2 regions of the Bowmanella yangjiangensis genome follow, and region 1 is predicted to be linked to the other one. Evidence: predicted binding sites of a transcription regulator. Region 1 holds the regulator's gene; the other holds the start of a gene.
The links. The regulator LexA, encoded in region 1, represses DNA repair genes until DNA is damaged. The targets are predictions, from matches to a motif close to TACTGTATNNNNATACAGTA.
Positions count from the first base shown of each region.

Region 1 (7,983 bases):
TGTCTTTATGGTTAGTCGTATATAGCCAACGCTTGATACCGGATGGCTTATGGTCATGATGTTCGTCGTGATGCAGGTGTTCTGCTGCAGTGCTCATCATAATTCTCCTATTTGCCTGTCAGGACAGCGTTAACGTCTTTGGCTTGCACAGTATCACCTGTGTTATTGCCCCATGCGTTGCGCTCAAAGGTAATAACAGCAGCCAGTTCCTTCAGACTTAATTGCTTGCCAAAAGATTGCATAGCAGTACCTGAAACCCCATGCACCACAACATCAATGTGTTTCGTCATATCACCTAACGCAATAGGGCTGCCTTTCAAGCCAGGAAACACACCAGGTAAACCTTCGCCGTTGGGCATATGACAGGCAGCGCAGCTGCTTTGGTAAACCTTTCCACCAAGATCCATCAACTCTGTCATGTCCATATTCATGGCCAAGAGTTTCTGCTCTTCCTCTTTGGCTTTACGCTGAATTGCTTCCTGCTCAGCAATCCAGGCGTCATACTCAGCAGGGGCTTTGGCGACAACCACGACCGGCATAAAACCGTGATCTTTACCGCACAGTTCCGCGCACTGACCACGATAGATGCCAGGTTGATTAACCCTGGTCCAGGCTTCGTTAATAAAGCCGGGGTTAGCGTCTTTTTTCACCGCAAAATCTGGTACCCACCAGGAATGAATAACATCATCGGAGGTCACCAAAAAACGTACTTTTTTGTCGGTAGGGATCACCAATGGTTTATCTACTTCAAGGAGGTAGTTTTCACCTTTATTGAATTTGTTACGAATTTGCTCGGGCTGAGTGGCCAACACAGAGTAATACTCAACGTCGTTTTCCATGTACTTGTAGTGCCACTTCCATTGTGACCCGGTTACCAACACTGTCACGTCGGCTTTGCTGGTGTCTTCCATAGCAATCAGAGTATTCGCTGCGGGTACTGCGATAGCGATAAGAATTAGAAAAGGCACCACGGTCCACGCCACTTCCACCTTTACACTTTCGTGGAAATTAGCTGGCTTCACCCCACGGGATTTGCGGTGAAAAATCAGCGCAATAAACATGGCACCAAACACCACAATGCCAATCACAACGCAAATATAGAAAATGGTCATATGCAGGTCGTAGACCTGCGAACTGATATCGGTAACCCCTTTGCGCAAATTTAGCTGGGAGGGCTGCGCCATAGCGCCGACACTCAGCAAGGTCGCAAGCATTGCGGTCAACAAACCTCTGGCCACGTGACGTCTCCTCTGTCAAAACGTAAAAATTCCGCCAGCAAACTGTCGGAACAAAAAGGTGTCGCTGGATATAAAATGACACCCTATTGTTATTTTTTTGTTAAAGGCAGTACAAGAATTACCCAACTGGTTACTTCCCGTCCAGTGATTTCTGACTAATTAACGGTCAAGCGGTTATTTTTTAAACAAAGGTGGCAGCTTCAGGGGTAAAAGCTAACTCGTTAATTTCTGGAAATTTTTATAAGATGAGGCGGTATTAGTAGCTTGTCTGCCTGCCAATAGGCGTTTAGCAGGAAGGAATGGTAAATAGTTAAATAAATCTACAAAAGTAACTGAACCACCATTGGATATCGCAGCGCTCTGACCTCCGGTTTCGCAGCATCTTTGGATGTAAAAATCCACCTGCATAGCAGGTGGCTTTGCTTAAGGGCACCCTAGAAGGGTGCCTTTCTACTCAAGAAAGTGCTAAGTGCTGTTGACGCTCCTCTTCCTCTTTGGCTTGTTTATCCTGATACTTCACATAACGGCGAATGATGTCTTCGTTAGCACCTACCGAATCGACAAAGTATCCTCTTTGCCAAAAATGGTTTCCCCACAATTTCTTCTTCCGCAGATAAGGGAATTTGTTGAACAATCTGATGGCTGTTCGACCTTTTAATGTCCCCATCAACTCTGACACGCTTAAACTCGGTGGCGTTCTCACCGCCAAGTGAACATGGTCAACTTGAAAATTCAGTTCAACCACCACACACTTTTTCATGCTGCAAAAGACATAGATACTTCGGTAAAGCTCTTTGCCTACCTGACCTTTCAAAATCTTGTATCTATACTTCGGCGTCCACACGATGTGATACTGACAACGATAGAATACGTGTGAGGCGGATTCATATCGGCTCATGCTATTTACTCCTTTTATTTGCTGGTAACAAACAAAAGTCAGTATCTAGCATGAGCACTCTACGGGCACAGCCCCGACTGGACGATCACCACCTCCATAGGAGGTGGTTTAAGACTGACAATAAAAAACCCGGCGATTGCCGGGTTGTGAGGAAGTCGGTGTTTTTTGACTTACATCCAGTCACTGTTGCGAATCACACCCACGGCTATACCTTCAATAGAAAAAGGCTGAGTGGCCAAATCAACTTTGATCGGTGCGAATTCCTCGTTTTCTGCATGCAACAGTATTTCGCTACGACCTCGCCGCTCAATACGTTTCACTGTCACCTCATCATCAACCCTGGCCACCACAACCTGGCCGTTATGTACATCCAAGGTTCGGTGCACCGCCAATAAATCACCATCCATAATGCCGATATCTTTCATACTCATGCCGTTAACCCTAAGCAGAAAATCCGCCTTAGGTTTAAACAGATCAGGATCCACCTTGTAGTGAGTTTCCACATGCTGCTGCGCCAGTATAGGCTCGCCAGCGGCAACCCGCCCAATTAACGGCAGCCCTTCATCCAGTTCCTGAGCATCCAATGGAATATTCAGCTTTATGCCTCGGGATGTGCCTGGCAGGATGTCTATAACCCCTTTGCGCGACAAGGCTTTAAGATGTTCTTCAGCCGCATTGGCTGAACGAAACCCCAGCTGTTTGGCAATTTCCGCCCGGGTGGGTGGCATGCCAGTGTGAGCCATGGTGTCTTTTATCAGTTGCAGAACTTCTTCCTGCCTGGGAGTTAATGGACGCATAAGCCTGTTTTTCCATACAGTTTTACTGTCAGTATATCCAGTTACACAAGGATAGCAACTCCCATGAGCCTTTTGCCCATGTGAACGCAAGATTGTCACCAACAGCGCCCGGGAAAAGGACAATCAGGCACGAAAATGCTATGCTTCGCGCACTTTTAGCTGAGGATCCGTCACGATGTTCTGGTTGCACAAGTTGCTGCTGAGCCTGTTTAAATACCCAACCCGCTTACTGGTCAAAACCAAAAGCATTCCAGCTGATATTCATCAAGAGCTGGGTATCAATCGGGATAAGCCCATCATTTATCTGCTGCATACGCACTCAGCCACCGACTTGATTGCACTGCAAAAAGCCACCGAACAAAGCGGACTTCCAGATCCTCTGCAGCCAGTATTCCTGGATGGCAAGCCCTTCCATGCGCACCTTTGTCTGGAAGAGCCACAAGGGTTAATTAGCCGTAAGATACAGAGTATTAAAATCGCCCAGCACTTTGTTGACATACTAAAAATGCAGCGGGATAACCCCGAGCTGGATGTACAAATTGTGCCAGCTTCTATTTTCTGGGGTCGTGCTCCGGAAAAATCCAAGCCAGGCTGGGCTGACTTGTTAGCAGATAGAGCCTCCCCAAGCTGGTTGCGTAAATTGTTCATTGTGTTATTTCTCGGCCGTGACAACTTTGTGTATTTCAGTCGAGCGGTATCGTCCCAACGTATGGCTCAGGAGAAAGGCACCGACGAAATTATCGCGCATAAGTTAACTCGCGTTGCCCGTACTCACTTCCATCGCCGAATTCAATCCATGACGGGGCCTCAAAGCATAGATCGCCAGCAATTGAACTATGCGATTCTGGGTGCCAGTGCCGTTAAAGAAGCCATCGCTGAAGAACAACAAAGTAAGAAGATCAGTGCCGAGCAAGCCAAACAGCAAGCCGAAAAGTATCTGAAAGAAATTGCCGCTGACTACCGTGAGGGTACCATCCGTCTGGGCGATCGCCTGCTCACCCGAGTCTGGAACAAAATTTATAACGGTATCGAAGTACATAACGCGGCACGTATCCGCGAGCTGGCGCAAAACGGCCACGAAATTATCTATGTGCCCTGTCACCGCAGCCATATGGACTACCTGCTGCTTACCTATGTTATCTACCATGAGGGTCTAGCCACACCCCATATTGCAGCCGGCATCAATCTGAACTTCTGGCCGGTTGGGGGGATATTCCGTCGTGCGGGCGCCTTCTTCCTGCGCCGCAGTTTTGCCGGAAACAAGCTCTACACCGCGGTCTTTCGTGAATATCTTGAGTTCTTGTTTAACCGGGGTGTTCCGGTCAAATATTACCCGGAAGGCGGGCGCAGTCGCACCGGCCGTTTGCTTACACCAAAAACCGGCATGCTGGCCATGACTCTGCAAGCCCTGCTCAAAGGCGTTAAACGCCCAGTGAGTCTGGTACCTGTCTATCTTGGCTATGAGAATGTCATGGAGTTGGGTAGCTACCTGAGCGAGCTGAAAGGCAGCAACAAACAGAAAGAATCTTTTGGTCAGGTATTTACAGCCATCAAGAAGCTAAAAAACTATGGGCATGGTTTCCTCAGTTTTGGTGAGCCTATCCAACTGAACAATTATCTGGACAAACGTGTACCGGATTGGCGTCAGGACGCACAATCAGATCCAGAGCGAAAACCCAGCTGGCTAACCCCCACAGTTAACCATTTGGCCAACCAAGTAATGTGTCGTATCAACCAGGCCGCTGCCCTAAACGGCATGGCCCTATGCTCTATGACGTTGCTCGCAGCCGATAATCATGCCATGGCAGAAAAGGATCTTATTGATAGTCTGGAGCTGTTACTCACCATGCTGAGAAAAGCCCCCTACAGCGCACAGAGTAATATTCCGGAGTTAAGTGGCAGCCAGCTGTTAGCGCAAACGCTGGCCTTGAAGAAATTTACAATTCAGGAAGATACCTTTGGTAAGGTGATTTCGCTGGATAGCTACCGCGCTATTACCCAAACTTACTACCGTAACAATATACTCCACTTATTTGCCCTGCCCGGCCTGATTGCAGCCGCCATCCTCTCGGAACATTCCACAACAGCGGCTCGTCTGGAGGCCTATATCAAGGCTATTTATCCCATGCTGAAACGCGAGCTGTTTATGCACATGTCCCAGGACGAAGCATTAGTCTATTCTCGCCAGCTTTTAAGTCAGATGGTATCAATAGGGTTAGTCGTAGAACAGGATGGCAACTATATGCAGCCAGTTCGCACCAGTGCAGCTTATGTGACATTGAACATCCTCAATCAAACACTGCAGCAAACACTGCAACGCTATGCCATAGTGCTGACTCTACTTGAAAAAGAGCAGTCTATCGCGCGTGCCAGCCTGGAAAAGCAAAGCCGGGATCTGGCCGAGCACCTGAGTGCGGTCAACGGAATCCATGCGCCTGAATTTTACGACAAAGGTGTATTTGCCAGTTTCGTCAACGCGTTGAAAGATAACGGCTTGGTCAAAGCCAGTGAAGAAGGTGGCCTGCAACATACTGCGCAAAGTGCTGCGCTCAAAGAGCTGGTTTTGTCACTGGTTAGTTCAGGCATAGTGCAAACCTTACACCAGTTGCACCATTTAGAAACTTAAATCCAGAATTAATCCCAGGGTCAGTGCCATCCCCACATAGTGATTGTTCAAAAAGGCACGAAAACACGCATCTCGCTCGCGTCCGGCTATCAACCATTGTTGGTAGCCGGACAACAGCAGCGCGACTACCCACCCAGCAAAGTACCAAATACCAAGTGACAGGTAATCACCAAGCCAGGCAAGAATAGCCAGTGTAGCCAACTGCAATAAGCCGATAATCAGCTTGTCATGGCGTCCGAACAAAATGGCGGTCGACTTTACCCCAATACGCAAGTCATCATCCCTATCCACCATGGCGTACATGGTATCGTACGCCACCGTCCACAGCAGGTTGGCCACAAACAGCCACCAGCACCACCAAGGCAAGGTTTCAAGACTGGCCATAAAGGCCATGGGGATAGCCCAGCTAAATGCGGCCCCCAAAACAAATTGCGGCAGATTAGTATAACGCTTCATAAAGGGATAGCTGGCAGCCAATGCTAACGCCGCAAACGACAGCAGGATAGTCTGCCAGTTCAATAGTAAAACCAGCAAAAATGACATCGAAACTAGCAGGGCAAAAAAGCCCAAAGCTTCTTTCTCACTGAGTTGACCACTGACCAGGGGGCGTTGTGCGGTGCGTTTCACTTCCCCATCAACATGACGGTCAGCATAGTCATTAATGACACATCCTGCCGAGCGCATTAAAAACACGCCCAGGCTGAAAATAATCAACAAAGACCAATCGGGTGTGCCCTGCACCGACATCCAAAGTGCCCACCAGGTGGGCCACAACAACAAATAGGTACCGATGGGTTTATCCATGCGGGCTAGCCTCGCATAGGCGCCTAATTTGTCCTGACTCAGCACCCTAGCCTCCAAACTGTTTATAGGCCGGACTGCCCGGCAGGAAAATTTCCGCCACCATCATATGCCAGTGGCGATAGCGAAAGCGTGAGCGTCGCCCCCATAGGTCATGGCGACTGTCTAGTTGCAACATTTGAAGCAAATTATGTCCAACCGGAATGCGCGTTATTTCAAAAGGTTCTCGCACACAATCACTTCGGTTGAACAGGACTTTGCCCAATGATTGCTCCCCCAAGTGCGCTAACTCCTGCATCCCCTCCAGAACCAAAGAAACGGGCAGCAGCGAGCGCGCAAATACCCAAGGCTGATCTTCAGCACAGAGCAACACTTCTCTGACTTCACAAGGCACGCCCTGCATCTGGCACTTCTCATTGGCCAGTAATGGAGCCACCGCTTGACCAAGCAGTTGTACCCTGAACTGTCTGCAATGACTTTGTAAACGCTCCGTCAGCGAGCTGGTGTCCAATAACCAATTTTTCAAATGAAAATCAGGTATAGACAAAGTGTCCGGCTGTTCCCAGCGCGTATCCAGTGTAAAAGGAAAATGGGTGGATAAATTCAAGATGCGTTGCAGATAAGACGATAAAGAAACCATGATACCTGTGCGCTTAGACAGCGGCAAATCTGCCGGTCTCAGAAAATACCTGTGTCAGGCTGTCGATTAGCAAGATTTTACTGATAAAATACAAACAACTAGAGACTCGCTGGAAGCAACTACTTATGTTCAAAAGATGTTATGCATTGCTGATTATTGTGCCGCTTTTGATAATGGCACCGAAGTCTCATGCTGCTTACGCCTATTTCGGCCTGGAGCCGGATATCGTCACCAACTACGTGAGCAATAGCAGCCGCAATCTAGGCTATGTACGGGTAACTGTTGAATTAATGTTGGAAGACGCGTCATTTCTTGAAGCCGCCGAGCATCACGCCCCTCTGTTAAGGGCCACCACTATCGATATTTTTGGTCGCCAGCCAGAAGAAAAAGTGAAGTCGCTGACCGGTAGGGAAGAAATTCGCCGGGATTGCTTGCAAAAACTACGTCAGCTAATGAAACAGGAAACTGGCTCAGAAATGATCAAGGACGTTATATTCACTAAGTATCTTTATCAGGGTTAAGTGAATACGCAGGCTTGCTCGGCAAGCCTAGCGTCTGATTTTTGAATAGCCTAAAGCCAATAAGCAGCCACTCACCAGCCCAACAGTATGTGCCGTATTGGCAACACTTACCCACAGCAAATCGGCATAGCCCAGCACCAGCCAGAACAAGATAAATCCCACTAAGGGTTTGGACAAACTCAGCCCCCACTGAGGTCGCAGCCATCCACACCACCAAACAAAACCCATAACACCGTAGACTACCCCGGACAAGCCACCAAAACTTGGGCCGGTGTGCAGAAATTGTGCGTAATTAGATAACAACGCCGTGAGCACAAAAATCAACAGCAGATTTACACTGCCGAATTTGCTCTCAATCTGACTACCCAGCATCGCCCACCACAGCAGGTTAAACACAATATGCATGGTGGAGAAATGCAAAAACGCCGGCCCAAGTAACCGCCACCACTGATGGTTTTCACT
Region 1 covers NZ_JAHDJU010000004.1:30,516-38,498, reverse strand. Annotated here, with positions in the region: gene ctaD (cytochrome c oxidase subunit I) at 1-97, opposite strand, end outside; gene coxB (cytochrome c oxidase subunit II) at 108-1,214, opposite strand; gene tnpA (IS200/IS605 family transposase) at 1,693-2,136, opposite strand; gene lexA (transcriptional repressor LexA) at 2,307-2,933, opposite strand; gene plsB (glycerol-3-phosphate 1-O-acyltransferase PlsB) at 3,109-5,559, shown strand; gene ubiA (4-hydroxybenzoate octaprenyltransferase) at 5,548-6,363, opposite strand; gene KJY73_RS19670 (chorismate--pyruvate lyase family protein) at 6,410-6,967, opposite strand; gene KJY73_RS19665 (flagellar basal body-associated protein FliL) at 7,174-7,521, shown strand; gene glpG (rhomboid family intramembrane serine protease GlpG) at 7,549-7,983, opposite strand, start outside.

Region 2 (7,983 bases), on a different contig from region 1:
GACTGGACGCCCTCGGCGCAACCTGACAATCGCATGCTTTAACGGTTGTTCACCGCCGAGCCGCTGAAATCGCAAAGAAACTTTTCAGGCGATAAGCTGCAAGAAACTCTGCGTATCCGGCGCCTCTGCGGTGAATCATTGACTCTAAGCTAGTAGTATCGCAGTTCGCGTACCTTGCCCCAAAATACCCGGTACGACCAGACGGTATAGGCCAGGATGCAGGGCACCACGATCAGGGCGCCCACCAGAATAAAGCGCAGAGAGGCTGGCGCACTGGCGGCCTCAAAAATGGTCATCTTGCCCGGTACAATATCGGGGAAGAAACTGATTGCCAGGCCCTGGAAGCAGAACAGAAAGATAAACAGGGCAATGATAAAGGGCACCCAGCAACCTGAGTCGTCAGCCAGCGGCATGCGCTTGAGCACCTGATGGCAGATGACAAATAAACAGAGGCTGACAAAGGGAATAGGCCAGATAAACAGGGCAAAGGGCAGGCTGGTCCAACGTTCCAATACCGCAGCATTGATAAGCGGATTAACCAGGCACACCGCCAGCACCCCAACAAAGCAGATCCAGCCGGTTTTACGTGCCCAGTGAATGGCTTTAAGTTGCAGTTCACCCTCGGTTTTCATAATCAGCCAGCAGGCACCAATAAAGCAATAGGCGGCGGTAACGCCGAAACCACTAAGCAGGGCAAATACTTCGGCTTGCAGACCATGTTCAAAGCCCATGATATACATGCCCAGCATGTAACCCTGCATAAAGGAAGCAAGCAGGGAGCCAAACTTAAAGGCCTTATCCCAGTTTGCCTTGCGGGTTTGCTTGACCTTGGCGCGAAAATCAAAGGCTACCCCACGTAATATCAGGCCAAACAACATAAAGGTAGCGGGCAGGTACAGCTCTTTAAGCACCAGGCTGTGGGCACTGGGGAAGGCGATAAAGAGCAAGCCGACGGCCAGTACCAGCCAGGTTTCATTGGCGTCCCAGAACGGGCCGATTGAAGCAATCATCTGGTCGGCCTTTTGCTCATGTTTAAGGGGCAGTAGAATGCCTACACCCAAATCGTAACCGTCGAGAATAGCGTAAACCAGGATGGCTAATCCCATTAGGCCAACAAAGATATAGGGCAGGTGTGCATCCAAAATCATCAGTTTGCTCCTTGGGCCAGAGGCGCGTTGTCTTTGTAATTGGAGTGCTCTTCGGGTTGAATTTCTTCTATTTCCACTGCTTTGCGAGCCATCAGCATCAGGGTACGGATATAAGCCACCAGTAAAAAGGCGTACAGGCTGATATACAGCACAAAGGTTAGCAACACATTGCCAGAGGCAATATCGGTAACCGCATCGGCGGTACGCAGCACACCGCTGACCAGATAAGGCTGACGGCCAATCTCTGTCACATACCAACCCGCCAGGGTCGCCAGCCAGCCCGAGAAGGTCATGGCCATCGTGGTCTTCAGCATCCAGGGCGATAGTTGGCCTTTACGCCACAGTTGATAACTGCCAACCCAGGCTACCAACAGCATCAGCATGCCAATACCGACCATAATGCGAAAGCCATAGAACACAGGTTTTACCGGCGGGTGCTCGCCGATAAACTCGTTCAGGCCGCGAATTTCACCGTCCATTTCATGGGTCAGAATCAGACTGGCCATATTGGGAATACCAATGGCGAAATGGTTGGTGCGCTGCGCCTCGTCAGGAATGGCGAACAGCAGCAGTGGGGCGCCTTGTTCGGTTTCCCAAACCCCTTCCATAGCAGCGACTTTTTGTGGCTGGTGCTTAAAGGTATTCAAGCCGTGCAGGTCGCCCACCAGAATCTGCAGTGGCATCAGTATGGCGGCAAAGGTCAGCGCAGTTTTCAGGGCCAGACGGGGAGCGCGTTTAGTGTCGCCCCGGTAGATGCGATAGGCCGATAGACCGGCCATCAGGAAACTGGCGGTCAGGCCGGAAGCCAGCAACATATGGGCTAAACGATAAGGGAAGGATGGATTAAAGATCACCGCCCACCAGTCCAGCACATGGGCCACGCCATCACGCATTTCAAAACCCTGGGGCGTTTGCATCCAGGAGTTCAGCGCCAGGATCCAAAACGCCGATAATGAGGTGCCAATCGCCACCATGCAGGTCGCCAGAGTATGTACCCAGTTCGGTACCCGACCCTGGCCAAACAGCATCACGCCAAGGAAGGTGGCTTCCAGAAAAAACGCGGTCAGCACTTCATAGCCAAGCAGCGGACCGGCAATATTGCCGACCTTCTCCATAAAGCCCGGCCAATTGGTGCCGAATTGGAAGGACATGGTAATACCTGACACCACGCCCAGCGCAAAGCTCAAGGCGAAGACTTTTACCCAAAAACGATAGGCGCGCATCCAGACCGGATCGCGGGACAGATCAAAACGAATTTTGAAATAGCACAGCAGCCAGCACAGGGCGATAGTAATAGTCGGGAATAAAATGTGGAAACTGATATTGGCGGCAAATTGCAGCCGGGACAGCAACAGTACGTCTTCCATCCGGTTTCTCCGATTGGGGTTAGAACTGTCCGGCCAACCCGGCCGGACCTTAAGTCGGCACAGCGGCCCGCAGGTTAGCGGTTTTCTTTGCGCTCTTCCTTGCCGATAAACTTATCTTTCATATCCAGCACTTTGCCGACACCGGAACTGAGTTTAAGCAGGGTATTGAGGTTATCCGGGCTTAAGCGCTGTAACTCGTTGGTCCATTTGGTCACAGACTCAAGCAGGTCGTGGATTTCCTGCAAACGTTGTTGGGCGTGCTGCTCTTGTGAGTTGGACGGCTTGTCTAGCAGCATATCGCGCAGCAGCGACAAGGTGGGGTCAATTTCGCGTTTACGGCGCTCTTCCATCACCCGCTTAGCCATATCCCAGATACTGCCAATAGCGCGGAAATAGTCCTTGCGGTCCCCCGGCAGGTGAGACAGTTGTACCAACTGCCAGGACTGCAGTTCTTTCAGGCCCATACTGACGTTGCCACGGGAGATATTCAGGGTTTCAGCGATATCATTGGCGGTCAGCGGCTCTGCACTGATCACCAGTAGGGCATACATCTGCCCGACGGTGCGGTTAAAGCCCCAGCGGCTGCCCATTTCGCCGAAGTGCATCACAAAGCTGGTAAGGTTTGGAGTCAGATTCATGGTATTTCTGAAGTTTCAGTAATTTCTGAAAATTATAAATGTTTATTGATCTGGCGCAAGAACTTTGGCGGATTTTTTGTTGTGGGATCTCATTGGTGTTGTCAAAACGTCTCAAGTTGTTGTCATGGCTGTGTTACCTTTCCTCGCTGAGGCTGATTGGTTCGAACACGAAGCGGACTTTGCTAGGGATATTTGATTGCTTAGTTCAAAATAAGGGTAGATCATCAACATAAAGCTGTGCCATTAATCCCGCCCGACAAAATCAAGAAACGCTAATCGTACAAACAAGTTTGTATATTTATACAAATTACAGCGCCTGTCCGATTTATCGGGGGAACATCACTCAAAAAATCCCATTATCCACGAAAAAATTGTAGGAAAGTCTTTTTTACTTTGGCTATTTGGAAATACTGATAAATTGGAAATCTTGGGCAGTGTGGTTGCTTGCGCACTGATTCACACTGATAAACAAAATAATTAAAAGGGACTTTATGCATTATTCACATCTATGCAGAAGCATGCTGCTGCTGGCTTGCCTTTTACCTTTGTGGGCTAGTGCTGCGCCTTCTCCCGCTGACTTTGCCGCTGACCATTCTTTTGTGGATACCGAACTTTCTCCTAATGGCGAATTATTAGCTGTAACTATCGTTCATGAAGGTAAGCGTCAACTGGCAATTTTCCGAACCCAAGACAAGAAAATGGTGGGAGGGGCTAAGTTTCCTGGTCGTCAGGAAACAGGGCAGGCGTACTGGGTAAATAATGAACGCCTGGTGATTAAGCTTCTTGAGAGTGAACCCTGGGATGAGCAACCGAAGTTTTATGGCCAGCTTTTTGCCGTGGACTATAACGGTAAAAATGGTGAATTAATCTATGGCGTAGGCGCGGGGGAGAGCAAAGCCAGTAGGTTACGTAAAAAGGAAGACACCTTTGGCTGGGGGGATGTGATTAGCATCTTGCCGGACGACCCTATGCATATTCTTATCTCCTCAACTCCCATGTCTGATGGTGGTGAACGTCGAGCCACTATACACAAGCTAAATGTCTACGATGGCAAAATGAGTAGTGCCTTAACTCGCTCTCCAGTTTCTTATGCGCGTTTTATTACCGACGGCAATGGCAACCTGAAGATTGCCTTTGGCCGGGATGCTGAGGGTGACAGGCGAACCTTTCGCTATGAGAACGAGCAGTGGACGGAAATTAGTGCAGAGTTCGGGCCAGGTTTTTACCCACTTGCACTAAACGAGGCGGGTGACAAACTCTATTATCTTGATGATCCAAAAAAGGATCTGAAAGGTCTGTTTGAGCTGGATATGCTAAGCGGCGCTAAGCGGGAAATCTACACAGATGATCAGGTCGATATCACCTCTGTCACCTATAGTTCGGACGGCAATAGCATTTATGCACTTCGTGTTGACCCAGATTATCCCACTTATGTGATGCTCAATAGCAGTAATCCCGAAGCGGAACTGTATCGCCAGTTCTTAGATAATTTTCCTGGGTACAAGATTTCTATTACCAGCCGCAGCGATGATGGCCGCTGGTGGTTGTTGTATGCAAGCAATGATATTGATGCCGGTACTTACTACCTGTATGACAAAGAAAAGCATGCTCTTCGGCCGATGTTTGCCAATTTGTCACATCTTAAAGCCGAGCAACTGTCGCAGTCCGAGCCTGTTAGTTTTGTTACTTCTGATAAAGTAACAATCTCTGGATATCTCACTTATCCACAATCTGTCTCTAATGAGCAGAAAGTTCCGCTGGTTGTATTGGTGCACGGAGGACCACATGGTGTGCGGGATTACTGGTCTTTCGACCGGGAGGTACAGCTTTTGGCATCTCAAGGGTATGCCGTATTACGGGTGAATTTCCGCGGCTCCGATGGTTATGGTCGAATGTTTCGAGAGGCGGGCCATAGGCAATGGGGCGGCCTGATAATGCGGGACATTATCGAAGGAACTCGTTGGGCTGCTGGGCAAGAGCGGATTGATGCGAGCAAAATTTGCATAATGGGGGGCAGCTTTGGAGGTTACGCGGCAGTGCAGGCCGCCATCGTTGAACCTGATTTATACCGCTGTGTGATAGGCACCGTAGGGGTTTATGATCTGCCGCTGATGTTCGAAAAAGGAGATATTCCGGAGCTACTTTACGGGGAGAGCTATCTGACCGATGTGTTAGGTAAGGATGAAGCGCAGTTACGCGCCTTTTCACCGGTATATAACGCCGACAAGCTTAAGGCGGCCATTATGATTGCTCACAATAAAAAAGACAGGCGTGTACCCATCGAGCATGCCGAACGATTACGTGATGCACTTGACCAAGCCGATAAGCCTTATGAATGGTTTATTAAAGATACCGAAGCACACGGGTTTTCTAATGCGGCTAATCGCGCAGATTATTATCAGGCTGTCAGCCAGTACTTAAGCAAGCACTTGGGCGGATAATCTTTCGTTACCACAGATTGCATTGGGCCTGACCTCTTCGCGACGGCCTTACTACCCCTTCCATGACTCCTTACTATTGATTGAAAGAGATTGACAAGCTCGGCTAAATCGCCAAACTAATACTGTGTATATTTACAGTGCTTTGTGATGCGTAAAATTATTCACATTGATATGGACTGTTTTTTCGCTGCGGTGGAAATGCGTGATGACCCCGCGTTGCGTTATGTGCCGCTAGCGATTGGTGGTAGTGCAGATCGGCGAGGCGTGATTTCTACCTGTAACTATCAGGCGCGCAAGTTTGGTGTGCGCTCCGCGATGGCTACGGCGCTTGCATTCAAGCTCTGTCCGGATTTGGTCTTGCGCCGCGGTCGTATGGATGTCTATGTGCAGGTTTCCAGGCAAATCCGTGAAATATTCGCTCGCTACACCCCACACATTGAACCCTTGTCACTGGACGAGGCGTATCTGGATGTTAGTGATTCCATGTTGTTTGGTGGCAGCGCCACGCTCATTGCCGAGGATATACGCCGTTGTATCCTGGCCGAAACCGGCTTGACGGCCTCTGCTGGCGTGGCGCCTTGTAAGTTTGTGGCCAAAATTGCCAGTGATGTGAATAAGCCAAACGGTTTATGTGTTGTCCCGCCTGCACAATTAGATGAGTTTGTTCAAAAGTTGGAGCTGAAGAAAATTCCAGGGGTAGGCAAAGTAACCTGGGATAAGTTGCAAAGCATGGGGCTGAAAACCTGTGCCGATGTGCGCCAGTACCCCTTCGACAAATTGCTTAAGCAGTTTGGCAAGTTTGGCCCTGTATTGTGGCAGCGTGCTCACGGGTTAGATGAGCGCAACGTACATCATGACAGGCAGCGTAAGTCTGTTGGTGTGGAAGTCACCTTGCCGCAGGATATACAGGACTTCAATCAATGTTGGCGAGTGATCGAGGAATTGTTTCCGCGGTTGCGTAAACGGCTTGGTCAGTGCCAGCCTGATATGAGCATTCAAAATCAGGGTATCAAATTGAAATTTGCTGATTTTCAGCAGACAACTGTCGAACTTAAGCATGGGCGCTTAGAACAGGATTTTTTTCGTGCCTTGTTGTCTGAAGCATTGAATCGTCAGGCTGGCCGGGGCATACGTCTGGTTGGATTGCATGTGGCCCTGCCAACTGAAGCTGACAGTTTACAACTCGAGCTACCCTTATCCTCTGTTGAGTGTCATTAAACAGACAGGCAAAATAGCCGGCCATATTCAATGCATCAGCCCTTCATAATGGGTGGTGTTAACAATGAGGCTAGTTATGGCATTTCCCCAAGCAAAAGTTGAACATGATCTTCTTTCCGCAATTTCCCCTGACAGCACCTGGGATGCTGTGATTGTTCTTGCATCAGATGTAAACAGCATTGATAACCCTAAGCTTGTGCAGCAGATCATGCAGCATCAAAAAGTAGACGCCAGAATCGGCCGTGAAACCGTATTAATGGTGAGCCCTGATGTAGCCGGCGGGCGCTTGGTGTTTGCTCCAGTTGGCAGCCTGCAGCGAGATATGGATGATGTAAGACGTATTGCGGATGCGGCCAAACAAGCGGTGTTGATGGCCCGCGAAGCCGGTGCGGTAAACCCGCTGTTGGTGCTGGGGGCGCTGCCGGACAGCCCGGCTTTTGTTCACGCATTGGAAGTTGCCTATCTGGCTGCCTGCCAAGCCTTATGGCAGCCGTTGGAAGCAAGAGAAGCCCTGAATGAAAGTGAGATTGAGCCCATAAGGAGTATTGGTCTATACAGCGCAAGCCCAGTAGATTGTGACTGGCTGATCGCGGTGGAGGCCGGGCGTCGTCTGGCTCGTGATCTTTGTGGTACTGAACCTGAGCGCATGTCTCCGCCACAATTTGCTGAATACTGTCAGCTGGCTTTTGCCAATAGCGCCGTAAAAGTTTCAGTGATCAGCGATGATGCGATCTTGCGTCGTGATTATCCGCTTTTACATGCAGTAGCCAGAGCGTCCACCCATGTTGAGCGTCACCAACCCCGCGTTATTCGCCTTGAATACACCGGCCAGGGGACTATTGAAAACACGCTGTTATTGGCAGGTAAAGGCATTACCTTTGATACCGGTGGGGCGGATTTGAAAACCGATGGCCACATGGCTGGTATGAGCCGTGACAAGGGCGGTGCAGCAGCGGTAGCGGGCTTTATGCTGAGCTTGGCCAAGTATCAACCCAAGGGTGTGAAAGCCATCGCCGAAATTGGCGCGGTGCGCAACAGCATTGGCTCCGATGCCTTTGTGGCAGATGAGATTATTCCTAGTCATGCTGGCGTTCGAGTGCGGATTGGTAACACCGATGCGGAAGGGCGCTTGGTGTTGGCGGATTTATTGTCGCATCTGCGGGAGGATGCT
Region 2 covers NZ_JAHDJU010000002.1:1,066,104-1,074,086, forward strand. Annotated here, with positions in the region: gene KJY73_RS14060 (DoxX family protein) at 1-42, shown strand, start outside; gene KJY73_RS14065 (cytochrome d ubiquinol oxidase subunit II) at 150-1,148, opposite strand; gene KJY73_RS14070 (cytochrome ubiquinol oxidase subunit I) at 1,148-2,515, opposite strand; gene KJY73_RS14075 (GbsR/MarR family transcriptional regulator) at 2,590-3,153, opposite strand; gene KJY73_RS14080 (alpha/beta hydrolase family protein) at 3,645-5,594, shown strand; gene dinB (DNA polymerase IV) at 5,742-6,812, shown strand; gene KJY73_RS14090 (M17 family metallopeptidase) at 6,889-7,983, shown strand, end outside.
Region 2: the regulator LexA is predicted to act here: its motif matches at 5,715-5,734, upstream of dinB (DNA polymerase IV).